Regions from separate parts of the Priestia sp. USM5 genome, predicted to be linked through region 1. Evidence: a T-box and tRNA genes for the amino acid it is inferred to sense, from the RefSeq annotation. Region 1 holds a T-box; the other holds one or more tRNA genes.
The links. The T-box of region 1 lies ahead of trpS (tryptophan--tRNA ligase). A T-box ahead of a tRNA ligase gene usually reads a tRNA of that ligase, here a tRNA-Trp.
Positions count from the first base shown of each region.

Region 2: it has a tRNA-Trp gene. The T-box ahead of trpS (tryptophan--tRNA ligase) is inferred to sense a tRNA for this amino acid. The anticodon was not compared.

Region 1 covers NZ_JBSGKN010000001.1:3,950,871-3,957,526, reverse strand. The annotation lists gene opp4B (oligopeptide ABC transporter permease) at 1-884, shown strand, start outside; gene opp4C (oligopeptide ABC transporter permease) at 896-1,810, shown strand; gene ACWATA_RS20820 (hypothetical protein) at 1,923-2,081, shown strand; gene ACWATA_RS20815 (YjbA family protein) at 2,110-2,859, shown strand; gene trpS (tryptophan--tRNA ligase) at 2,891-3,880, opposite strand; T-box leader at 3,957-4,161, opposite strand; gene ACWATA_RS20805 (peptide ABC transporter substrate-binding protein) at 4,828-6,474, shown strand; gene ACWATA_RS20800 (ABC transporter permease) at 6,572-6,656, shown strand, end outside.
Region 2 covers NZ_JBSGKN010000001.1:2,455,537-2,462,192, reverse strand. The annotation lists gene ACWATA_RS13325 (GerAB/ArcD/ProY family transporter) at 1-192, opposite strand, end outside; gene ACWATA_RS13320 (hypothetical protein) at 215-400, opposite strand; gene ACWATA_RS13315 (hypothetical protein) at 697-966, shown strand; gene ACWATA_RS13310 (phospholipase D-like domain-containing protein) at 1,334-2,728, shown strand; tRNA gene ACWATA_RS13305 (tRNA-Trp) at 2,968-3,041, shown strand; tRNA gene ACWATA_RS13300 (tRNA-Leu) at 3,068-3,149, shown strand; tRNA gene ACWATA_RS13295 (tRNA-Gly) at 3,170-3,241, shown strand; gene ACWATA_RS13290 (Na+/H+ antiporter NhaC family protein) at 3,457-4,857, shown strand; gene ACWATA_RS13285 (GerAB/ArcD/ProY family transporter) at 5,055-6,155, opposite strand; gene ACWATA_RS13280 (Ger(x)C family spore germination protein) at 6,176-6,656, opposite strand, start outside.

The DNA of each region.
Region 1 (6,656 bases):
AAATGATGCCAGGGGACCCTTTTGGGGGAGAAATCAACCCCAGTAATACAGATCCAAAATACATTGAGGAAATGCGTGATAAGCTAGGATATAACGATCCTATCTACGTTCAATATTGGAACTGGGTAAAGGGAGTGGCACAAGGAGATTTAGGAAAGTCAACAACTCATAAGTTACCGACATTAGATATTATTTTAGAGCGTATGCCTAATACGATCTTTTTAGCTTTGACTTCGCTTTTGATTACGTATGTGTTTGCATTTATTTTAGGTATGTATGCAGGAAGAAAACCGTATACCTTAGCAGATAACTTTATTGCAGGATATAATTACTTTGCATTAGCGGTTCCATCGTTTATCGCAGGGATCGTAGGCATTTATTTATTTTCCTTTCAGTTAGGCTGGTTTCCGTTTAGCGGTTCTGTTGAAGTAGGATTAAAAGAGGGATCATGGGAATTTATTCAAAGTAGAATTCATCACGTTATATTACCTGCACTGATTCTTGGCTTGATGTCGACCGCGCAGTATACCCAATTTTTGCGCAATGATATTATTGAAAACAGTCGCAAAGATTTTGTGCGCACAGCTAGAGCAAAAGGAACAAAAGAATCTAAAATTTATAATGTTCATATCTTACGCAACTCAATGATTCCGCTTATTACGTTTTTAGGGTTTGATCTTGTAACAATCATTAGCGGTTCTATCATTACAGAGACAATCTTTACGTATCCAGGAATCGGAAAGTTGTTTGTTGACTCTGTAGCAACTCGTGACTACTCAGTTATGATGTCGCTTACAATGCTGTTTTCAATTTTAACACTAGTTGGGAATCTGGTTGCTGATTTGTTATACGGCGTAGCAGATCCGCGTATTCGTTTGGATTAGGAGGAGAAAGTATGGAAATTGTAACGAAAAAAGATGTACAGCCAGAAGTGAATATGAAAGCTCCTAAAAACCTTTCTCCATGGGCGATTGCGCGAAAGAAGTTTGTAAAAAATAAACTAGCCATGATAAGTTTGGCTTTCATGATTGTGATTACGCTTCTTGCCATTTTTGCACCGCTGCTTACAAAAGCAGATATTACACGTATCGACTATATGGCGATGAATGCAGCGCCTTCCAGTGAGCATTGGTTTGGAACGGATACAAATGGTCGAGACGTATTTGCACGTACATTGTATGGAGGAAGAACTTCGTTACTGATTGGAGTTGCTTGTACAACACTCGTTATTTTAATCGGAACTCTTATTGGTTCGATTGCGGGTTATTACGGAGGCAAAGTGGACCAATTCTTAATGCGTTTTACAGACTTTGTCTTAAACTTTCCGCTCATTGTTTTTGTTGTAGTGTTAAATACAATTCTAATTGGAAAAATCTCAGGCGTTTGGACGCTCATCCTAGTTGTTAGTTTCCTAAGCTGGGGAAGTACGGCCCGGCTGGTGCGAAGCAAAGTGTTGGCTGAAAAAGAAAATGAATATGTGCTTTCAGCTGTTTCCATTGGGTGCAGCCCGTTTAAAATCATCTTCAAACATTTGCTGCCAAATGTGTTTTCAACGATTGTGGTTCAAGCCAGTTTGCAGATGGCCATCCTTATCGTGTTTGAGTCAGCAATTAGCTTTATCGGTTTTGGCGTGCCGGCTGATACGCCGAGCTGGGGGAATATGCTGACAGAAGCAAGGGAATCAGATGTGCTGCAGAATAAGCCTTGGATGTGGGTTCCGCCAGGTTTAGCTATTACATTTACGATCCTGGCTATCAACTTCATTGGTGAAGGATTAAAAGATGCTTTAAATCCAAAATCTCTTCGTTAAAAATCTATCACAAAAGTGTGATAGATTTTTTTAGGTTTGTCAGACCTCCTGACAAACCTATTACTATAGAAGAAACTCGGATTTTTTCTGCTTATAGGGGTGGATATAGTTCATGAAGCCTGTAGCAATCATTAGCACTGGCGTTATGTCTGAGCTTCGAAATAAGTGCATTTGCATAATAACCAAAAACGAAGGTATTTTACAATTAATTTTTAGAAAAATAACATCATTTGGAATAAAAATTCCTTTCTCTGCCTATACTGATGGATAACAAACAGATAGTAAGTGAGGGGTAAATTATGCTATATCTTCATGATGTATGGGTTAATTGGTTTGAAGGCGAAGAAAACGGTTATAATGTGTGTCATTTCCATGAGTGGAGAAAAGACGATTGTGTAGAACTGCTCGATCAAGCACCGTTATTAAAAGTAAATCCGCTTTTATTTCATTACATTGAAAATGATCTTTCCGAGCTACCTCAACAACTACTACAAGATGTCTATCAGAAAGCATACATTCGGAAAAATCATGAGCGCACGCAGGTTGAATATTGTTTTATTGTTACAGATGGAACGAATATTTTAGCAATTGATACGATGGGCTATCATATCCCAATTCGAAAAAGCCGCTTAATTCCAAGACAAGAACAGTTAGTTTATGAGATGATTGCGGATCAAGAAGAGCTAGAATATAAGTTCAGTGAAGACGAGCTAACTAAAAAAGAGCATCATATTCTTTCGCCGTCTCCTGAAACGATGAGAGGGCTAACACGTAAAGAACGTCAGCTAAAACAGCTGTTATTTATGGCACTTGATCAGCTACATACAACAAAAAATACAGCTCAAATCCGCTACTGGTACACAGAGTGGAATCCAACGAAATACGAAGACATTCAAGAGATGCCGTTTCAAGACGTATGGAATCAGCTATACGATGAAACGAAGTCAGGGTGGTCACCGAAACATAAATTATTATGCGAGCGCTTAGTAAAAGGACAACCTTTCTTTGAAAAACTTTGGGAAATTGAACAAGAGCCAAAAGTGAATTGAAAAAACGACTGCATAGCAGTCGTTTTTTTTTTTAACGTTTACGGCCAATTCCCATTGCGTTTCGCATTTTGCGAAGCATTTTATTAGCCGTTGCATTTGCTTTATCGGCACCTTGATCTAAAATATCATCTAACTCGCTAGAATCAACTAATTCATAATATCTTTCTTGAATTGGAGCAAGTGCTTCAGCTACTACTTTAGCTGTGTCAGCTTTAAAGTCACCATAACCTTTGCCTTCGTACATTGCTTCAATGTCTTCGATTGATTTATTTGCTAGGATTGAATAAATGCTTAATAAGTTTGAAATACCTGGCTTATTTTCTTTATCGTAGCGAACAATACCTTCTGAATCCGTTACGGCACTTTTGATTTTCTTTTCAATCGTTTTAGCGTCATCCAAGAGCGTAATAAAAGCTTTTTGGTTTGGATCGGACTTGCTCATTTTTTTCGTAGGATCTTGAAGAGACATGACGCGTGCGCCCACTTTTGGAATACGTACTTCAGGAATAGTGAAGATATCATTGTATTTTTTGTTAAAGCGCTCAGCTAAGTCACGCGTTAATTCTAAGTGCTGCTTTTGATCTTCACCAACTGGAACCAAATCGGTGTTGTATAAAAGAATATCAGCTGCCATTAGTGGAGGATAAGTTAATAATCCTGCTGATACTGCTTCTTTTCCAGCGGACTTATCTTTAAACTGAGTCATACGCTCAAGTTCACCGATATACGCTACGCACTGTAACATCCATCCTGCTTCCGTGTGGGCGGGCACTTCTGATTGAATAAATAAAGTTGATTTTGCTGGATCAATTCCTACTGCTACATACAGAGCAGCAAGGCTGCGAATGTTTTTACGAAGTGCTAAACGGTCTTGAGGCGCTGTAATTGCATGCTGATCTACAATACAAAAATGACAGTTATAGTCATGTTGAAGTTCAACAAATTGCTTCATCGCTCCAATGTAGTTACCTAAAGTGATTGTACCGCTTGGTTGAATACCTGAAAAAATTGTTTTCATCAAATCTTCCTTTCATCTGCACATATATGATGCTAGTTTACGTATACAACATAAAAAGGCCCATCCGCTCCTAGCATAAGCTAGGGGCGAATGGACCGCGTTGCCACCCTAATTAGCACACATTATTGTGAACTATCTTTATTCATGTAACGTTGAGATCAACGTTCAAGCTTTGCACTTGAAAGCTCCAAAGTCCATTCTGCAGGTTTCAATGTTTGTTCTCACCAGCCACAAACTCTCTAAAAATGAAAATTCTGCATACTACTCTTTTTCACAGCTTTAATTATATAGTTATTCGTTATTATAACGCGAAAAAGCAGGAATTTAAACATCTTATCGCTAAAAAGTTTTATAAGACAATTTACTGGAATTTTTCTTCGGCAAAAAAAGACAAGAACCTTTTAATTAAAGCATTTCTTGATGAAAATTTGGTGGAGGATTTGGTAAAAATCTTTTATTTAGTATTTCTAATGCCTTTGTAATACTATTGTAATACCTATACTACAAAAAAGATTTTAGACGTCTGACAAGTAGGCACAATCCTTATAAGATAAGGTTTTTTCCCTCATGACAAAAAAATACCATTAAATAATAGTATTGCAATAAATTTTTAAAATATTTATAATAGGCGTAACAAACATATTTTTTACAAAGGTATTACAATTTCTTAATTTTTCAGAAAAAACAAAATAGCCAATGTTTTGTTTCAATTAGCGAATTTTGTAATGAATGAGTCTTCTACATATTAAGCGCATACATTGGATTTACAGCATGTAAACAATTGATGACAGTTTCATAGGGTAGAAGAATAATTTTGCAGTGAGGTCTTTAGCACTCTACTACGTGAAAAAATAACTGATTATTTTGTATTGAAAGAGGATTAAGAAATTAGTGCATATCAAAAAAATATGGTTGCCACACAAACAAAATTTAATAGGGGGTAACACGCAATGAAGAAAAGGTTGTCAATTCTTTTCAGTTTGCTGCTTGTAATGAGCTTGTTTTTAGCTGCATGTGGATTTAACAAAGAATCTGGTGGCAGTGAAAATGCTAGCAGTGATGGCGGCGACAAGAAAAAAGAGCAAGAGCTTCGCGTAAACATTAAAACTGAGCCTTTCTCACTGAACCCAGGCTTAGCTAATGATTCAACGTCATCAAACGTATTATTACAAACATTTGAAGGTTTAACTCGTATTGGTAAAGATGGGAAACCTGAAAATGCCATGGCGAAAGATGTAAAGGTCAGCGATGATCAAACTAAATATACGTTTACGATTCGCGACGATGCAAAATGGTCAAATGGTGACCCTGTAACAGCAAAAGATTTCGAATATGCATGGAAATGGGCGTTAGATCCTAAAAACGAATCTCAATATGCATATCAATTATACTATGTTAAAAATGCACAGGCTGCTAATGAAGGAAAAGGTTCATTAGATGATGTTGCCGTTAAAGCAACAGATGATAAAACGCTTGAGGTAACATTAGAAAACCCAACGCCATATTTCTTAGAATTAACAGCTTTCTATACGTACTTCCCAGTGAATACGAAAATTGCTGAATCAAATGAAAAATGGTACACAAATGCAGGCGAAAACTATACGTCAAACGGTCCTTTCAAGCTTAAAACTTGGAAACATAACGACAAAATTGAGTTAGTTCCTAATGAAAACTATTGGGATAAAGATGCTGTAAAACTTAAAAAAGTTGAAATGTACATGATCAATGATAACAACACTGAACTTTCAATGTTCAAAAACGGTGAATTAGACTGGGCGGGTATGCCTACCGGTCAATTACCAGCTGATGCACTTCCTGAATTAAAGAAAGACGGTTCATTAAACATTCAAGAGATTGCAGGTACTTACTGGTACAAGTTTAATACAGAACAAAAACCTTTAGACAATGTGAACATTCGTAAAGCATTAGCTTATGCAATTGATCGTAAAGGTATTACAGAACAAATTACAAAAGACGGTTCAGTTCCAGCGATGGCGGCTGTACCACCAACAATGTTTGAAGATAACAAAAAAGGCTACTTCAAAGACAATGATGTGAAAAAAGCAAAAGAATATTTAGAAAAAGGCTTGAAAGAAATGGGCCTTAAAGATGCTTCAGAACTACCAGCAATTAAGGTTTCATACAACACGGATGAAAAACATGCAAAAATTGCACAAGCTGTTCAAGATATGTGGAAGAAAAACCTTGGTATTAAAGTACAGTTAGACAACTCTGAGTGGGCTGTTTACATTGAAAAGTTACACCAAGGAGATTATCAAGTTGGGCGTATGGGCTGGTTAGGAGACTTTAACGATCCAATCAACTTCCTAGAGTTATTCCGTGACAAAAAAGGCGGAAACAATGATACAAACTGGGAAAATCCAGAATATAAAAAGTTATTAATTGACTCTCAAAAAGAAACAGATCCTAAAAAACGTCAGGCAATGTTGAAAAAAGCAGAAGGTATCTTCATGGATGAAATGCCAGTGGCACCAATCTACTTCTACACAAATGCTTGGGTACAAGACAAGCAGCTGAAAGATGTTGTGATGTCTGGTCTTGGAGACATTCAGATTAAGTGGGCTCATTTTGAGTAAGTAACATCAATTATGACAAAGGGTATATGGGGCCTGGTGCTCCATATACTTTTCTTTCTTGTGCGCGAATTTTGTAAAAATATGGAGGTGTGTCAGGGTGTTCAAATATATAGGAAAACGACTTATTTATATGTTTCTATCATTATGGCTGATCGTAACAGCGACCTTTTTCTTAATGCGTG
Region 2 (6,656 bases), 1.5 Mb from region 1:
TAGTGAGGTAAAAAGCAAAACTAAGCCAATTCCTGATGCTACACCGAAAAGTGCTGCAATCCAGGCGTCTTGATGAGCATCAGCCGTAATAGCAGCAGGCACAACAATAATTGTGCTTCCGATGCTATATAAAGTTACTAGCTTGCGAAATTGCGCAGCCGAAATATTGATTTCATTAAGCAAAATGAGCACATCCTTTTGCCATATACACGAATTAAGTGATCCAACGGAATAATAAGTGACTTAAAGGCTGAAACATTGCTTCTACCCAATCAGAAGGGTTCGGTAGAGGCAGCCGAAAGATTTTTGCAAGAGCGATCATGATACTGATTGTCATGAATACAATAAAAATTTTCCGTTCTTTTTTATGAGAGTGTTGAGGTAATCTTTTTATTTCCATCCATATAACCCCTGCACAAATGATCAAAAAGGAAAGAAACAAGTGCATGCAGTCAACCCCAATATATTTTGACGTTCAAATAGGCTATTCGTATGATGTCCGCTAAAGAAAGTGATTATACATTTATGTAAAATATAGAAAGTATTTCAAGGGATAAAAGATATCATTGGACGCTCTTAAATAATAAAGGAATTTGTTATGCGGAATATTTACGCAGCTTCAACCTATCGAAACGTCGTATGAATAAGTGGAAAAATGCCACACTATAGAGTGAACAAATGGAAAGGAGCACTATGATGAAAAAATTCCCATATAACAAAGATAAACAACAATCATTTCAAGCAGCACAGCAGGGGCATAAAGAAGCAGTAGATGCATATGAACAGGCAAATGAAGCTAAAAATGATGCATCGTATGGACATGAAGCGAAGCAAGCGATAGGTGAAGTGAACGAAGCCTCTCAGCAAATCGAAAATGCGCTTGAAAATGCTTCTGAAACACAGCGTCAGCGTTTAACTGAGTTTCAGCAAGACATAAAAGATATGGAAAACGACCTTAATCAATAAAAGAGTAGCTGTTTTACTTAGACTTACAGCAGGTTCACAATAGAGTATAAATTGCAAAAGCAGAAGATAATGAACTTCTGCTTTTTTTTATTGGCAGAGTGAATGTAGGTTTCGTGTATATAATGGCTTTTAGCAGTTGTTTGGAGGGCAAGGCGAAGGCTCCTATAGGGAAAACAGAATAGGTGAGACCCTGCAGGAGCGGAAGCGAAGGCTTGCACGGAAATCAACAGTAGTGTAACAAATAATCCATCGTTCCATTCTTATTTTAAAAGGTATAGAAGTTAAAAAAGTAAGAATCCTAATAAAAACAGAACGATAAGAATGGAAAGGGATTGTGACAGGAAACATGCTAATAAATATACTAATAATGATTGTCGTATTGTACTTCATATATGTATTCGTAACTGCAGTGGTACTGTTTTATGTCCCTTTGCACAAGGGAAAAGACTTAAAAGTAATGAATACTGAGAATTTTTACGGAAAGAAAGAATCCACAGACCGTGTTATGCTTTTGGAAAACGGTTATTTTTCAGGGCTTGTTCGGATGCAGATGATTCAAGAAGCGAGGCATACAATCGATATTGCGTACTTTTCCATCGGCAAAGGTCGTTCGTCGGATTTACTTATGGGTGCTTTATTCGAAGCTGCGGACCGAGGTATACGTATTCGAGTGCTGTTAGACGGGATCTCTCATGGGCTAAAAGGCAAGAGAAAAAATGTTCTTTATGCTCTAGCTTTCCACAATAATATTGAATTAAAGTACTATGAGCCCTTTACTATTCTTAAACCTTGGACATGGCATAACCGTCTTCACGATAAAATAATAGTAGTCGATGGCCAATTAGGTATTAGTGGAGGACGAAATATCGGAGATAAATACTTGGCCAGTCAACCGGATAAAAATTTTGTCTATGACCGTGATGTGCTGATTTATAATACAAAGCAAGAAAGTAATAGTGTCATTCTCTCAATGGAGAAGTATGTAGAGAAATTATGGAACCACCCGTATACGCGCAAAGCTTTTCCAAAGCTCAAGAAAACTAAACAATTTCGTGGCCTTTCAGGAAAGAAATTGTTAATAGATCAATACGAAGAGGCCAAAAAAGCAAACGAACCCTTTGTCCATCCTTATATTGTATGGAGAGAATCAACGATGCCTACAAGAAAGGTTTCTTTTATTGCAAACCCTATTCAAAGAATGAATAAAAGCCCTTTTATATGGAAAACGTTTATTAAGCTTTTTGAGCAAGCTGAAAAATCCATTGTCGTTCAAAGTCCTTATATTGTACCAACAAAAGAGATGGAACAGTATATAGATAAGTCAGTAAAATCTAAAGTGCAAAGAATTATTTTAACGAATTCTATTACGTCCACTCCGAATGCTATGGCTTTTTCTGCATACTTAGGAGTGAAAAACCGCGTCATAAAAGCGGCTTCAAAGCTTTATGAATATCAACAGCCTTATTCCATTCACGGGAAATCCGTTGTTTACGACCAGCGTTTGAGCGCAGTTGGTTCTTTTAACTTAGATTCACGTTCTGTATTTTTAAATACTGAATCTATGGTTATGATAGATAGTGAAGAATTTGCAGCCGAGCTAACAGGGGCTATTGAAACTAAAATTTCTCACAGTACGCTTGTGGGAAATGAGGGGGAACCTGTGGGTTTTAATACGGATTCTCAAAAAAACGTGCCTCCTGTAAAATCTGCACTCCTCCATATTCTTTCAGTCTTCACGCGATTTTGGAGACATTTTGTATAGTTCTGCACTTTTCCTGAAAAAGTGCTTTTGCAGAAAGCTTATAAAAATAAATGGTAGAGGATAAAAGGTGCTGCAACTGGTGGTGGGAAGTGTGAAAAGCTGTGATATGCCTCACAGTTTTTTTGAAGTCGCCAGTACTAGTCATGATTCATAAAAAGACCTATTGACGAAATTCCATATATGTTTTATTATAATATAGCGTCGTCAATAAACGAGGTTCTTTTGAAGAAATCATTTCTAGGGGCATAGTTTAAAGGTAGAACTACGGTCTCCAAAACCGTCAGTGTGGGTTCGATTCCTACTGCCCCTGCCATTTTGGAGTTATTTTTCAATTCACACGCGGGTGTGGCGGAATTGGCAGACGCGCTAGACTTAGGATCTAGTGTCTTATGACGTGGGGGTTCAAGTCCCTTCACCCGCATCTTTACTTTTATATATTGCGCGGAAGTAGTTCAGTGGTAGAACACCACCTTGCCAAGGTGGGGGTCGCGAGTTCGAACCTCGTCTTCCGCTTCTTTTCAAAAGCAGTTTGCATGTGCAAACTGCTTTTTTTGTTGTAGAAATAAAGATTTTTACTATGCTGTTTTTAATTAGAAATAGTTTATTCAATCAGTGCTGCTTATACGTATTGCTTTCATGAATATACACATATTATTGGGGTTACATTAAAAGCTAATGAACGATACGTGAAGACGTCTAATATGGTTTTTAAGATAGGGGAGAGTCCTATGGAATCTAGTTGGTTTTCAATTATACCGTTTTTAATTGTTATTCCAATAGCTATTTTCACCAAACAAGTGCTGCCAGGGTTGTTTTTAGGCTTATTAGTAGGCGCTTATTTGATTGATCATTCGATTGTCGGAGGTGTTGAAAAGTTACTTCACTACGTTGTACAAGCTCTTAGAAATAAAAGTAATATAGAAATCGTTGTCTTTTTATACGCGTTTTCAGGGCTTATCGGAATGATTAAGATGGCTGGAGGAGTTAAAGGTTTTGTGGAAACAGCTGCAGAAAGAATTGATACAAGAAAAAAAGCTCTTATTTTAACCTATGTTTCAACCATTGGAACATTCAGTGCTCCCACCTTTCGTTTTGTGACGATCGCGCCCATTATGAGAGCGCTGCTGAAAAAAGTGAAAATGACGACAGCAGAGCTAGGGTTTGTTATTGAAACAACTGCTACTCCTGTTATCGTCTTAATTCCCGTGGCAACGGCATTTGTGGGATATATGGTCTCAATCATTCAAATGGCAATTGATCATCAAGGCATAAAACAAGACGCTTATTCTTTGTTTATTCAAAGCATTCCTTATAATTTCTTTTCGATTGTGATTATTTTAGTAGGGATTTATTTCAGCTTTTTTCATCATTCAACGTCTACGGCTCCTATGAAGCTCGAGGAAGAAGACGAAAAAGATTGGCATGATTGTCATCCTTGCGTATCGAAGGATTTGCCTTCTAAGCCTTGGAATTTGTTAGTACCTTTACTTGTTGTGATTTCACTTACCTTACTTTTAACATGGTGGAGTGGACATCGTAAGAGTCACACCTTTTTTGAAGCATTTATTAAAGCAGACGTGTTAGAAGCGATGGTAGTAGCTTTAATTATGACTACGTTAATTACCCTCATTTTTTTCTTGTTTCAGCGCTTTACATTACAGAATTTGCTTAATGGTTTTATCACAGGAGGCAATGACTTGATGTCCGTTATTTTGTTGTTATCGGTAGTATGGGGATTATCCGCTGTTACAGAAGACTTAGGTTTTTCAAATTTCGTGACGGCACATTCTAAGTGGATTCCTCAAATGTTTGTCACTCCGTTCATGTTTATCTTTGGAGCCGCTATTTCTTACTTTATCGGATCTGCTTGGGGAACGTGGGGGATTTTAATGCCGCTTGGCGTATCGCTTGCAAGTTCTGCAGATCTTTCTTTGCCGTTAATTATCGGTGCGGTGTTTGCGAGCGGTTCCTTTGGAGCGTTTTCTTCACCTTTAAGCGATGATACGAATACCATCGCCAAAATATTAGATTTATCTGTTATTGAATATGCCAAATATAAATTAAAGCCAGCTTTAATTGCAGCGGGAATAACAGTTGCTTTCTATCTTGTTGTATCTTTCTTATTTTGAATGAGAAAAATAGCCGTCTAGTATCAATTTTTCATTTTTTTTAATTTAAAGTATGCATACAGTCCTAATGACAGGCACACTAGGATGATACAAGTAAGTGGAAATAAGATGGTATTAACAAAATGATCATAAAACCATATATACACGCACATCACCTCAATAATTTTAACGCCATTTTTTTATTTAGTAGAGATACACTATCTGTGCTGCTTCTTCCTATTCCTTAAAAATGCGATAATCAGAAGCAGTAGGGGTATGATAGAAAATAGTGGCATATGTAAAAGATATCTCGCAACGTGTAATCCTTCATAAAGGTGTTCTTGAAAATTGCTAGCGATTGTAATCGACAAAAATAACACAATGATGCCCAAAGGATAAGCTAGACGTGAAGGAGATTTAATTTTAAATAAAGTAGCTGTACCTATTATAGAAGCATAAAACAAGATGCTAACTTTAAAATAAATCCCGATAACCATCGCGAACATAAAAAATACATCTAGACGCTCTAAAAAATCAGCTACTTGGATCGTTTGGACAGTACTAAGAAGAGGGAACTGTGATCTTGTCGTCAGATCAACTCCAAGCACACTAATGTTAATAATCATTGTAATAATTAAATTAATTCCGCTTAATCCCGTTGCACATATCATGGTAACACTTGCTTTTTTAGGATTACTTAAGTAAGGAAGAAGCATGGTAAATACAATAGCCTCTGTGAAAGGAAAATACAGCGTTTCGGTTAAAGCAACTTTTGCAACAGGGAGCACTCCTTCTTTTAATACCGGCTGTAAATTCTTGAAATCAATTAACCCTGAGCTAATAATTAAAATGAAGCCTGCAACAGCCAGAAAATACATAAAAATAAACAGAAGCTCTCCTGATCTCGCTATCGCTTCAATTCCTTTTCGGGTAATATAGATAATGACCAGCATCAATAAGGCATTGGCAATAAATAGAGGCGTATCGGGATAAGCAAAAGTAAGAAGCATCTCTCCGAAATCTCTTAGAACTCGTGATGCATCGTATAAAAAATAGACAATGTATACAAATGCAAGAAGTGTTCCCAATACCTTACCTAAAATTTTCTGCATATATTCTGTAGGCAGGAGGTCCGGATAGTAGGAATAGAGTTTATGATAGACTAAAAAGAAAAGAAAGCTACACAGCATTCCAATTAAAATAGCTAGCCATGCATCTTGCTTCGCTCCCATTGCAAGAGGGACTAATAGAGCGCTTCCCAGTTCAAATAAAACCATGAGAATAAATAATTGAGTGGCGCTAATTTTTGCTTTTTCCATATACCCAGTACCTCCTTATCTTAGTGTTGTTTTTCTTTTACGCTAGAAAGAAATGACTTATTGCGCAGACCTGTTCGGCGAATATAAGCTTCTACCGTAACGTCTACATCTAATTTTGGAAAGTAAACGTCATCCCATTCTGATTTGAGTTTTTCCCACTGATTGGGGCGTGTGCGTTCCAACGCTGCTCCAAAACCAAAAATGTCAACTTTGTCTGTCTGAGCTTGTTTAATAGCTGTTTGTAATTCTTTTTTTATTTCTTTACCTGCAGCTTTTTCCATTTTTTTGATTACAGCAGGTTGACGTGTATCAACAGGGACCTCCACTTCTCCAAGATCGCCTTCTACGCGAGTGTGAACGGACGCATAAGGTTTTCCTTTTATCACCTTTACAGATACATCCGTTTTTTGACGAACTGTTTGATAGGCAAGCGCTTCTTTTTTTCCTTTCCAATCTACATTAATATCGGTTCCTTGTATTTTATCAAGGATCCAAACGCTT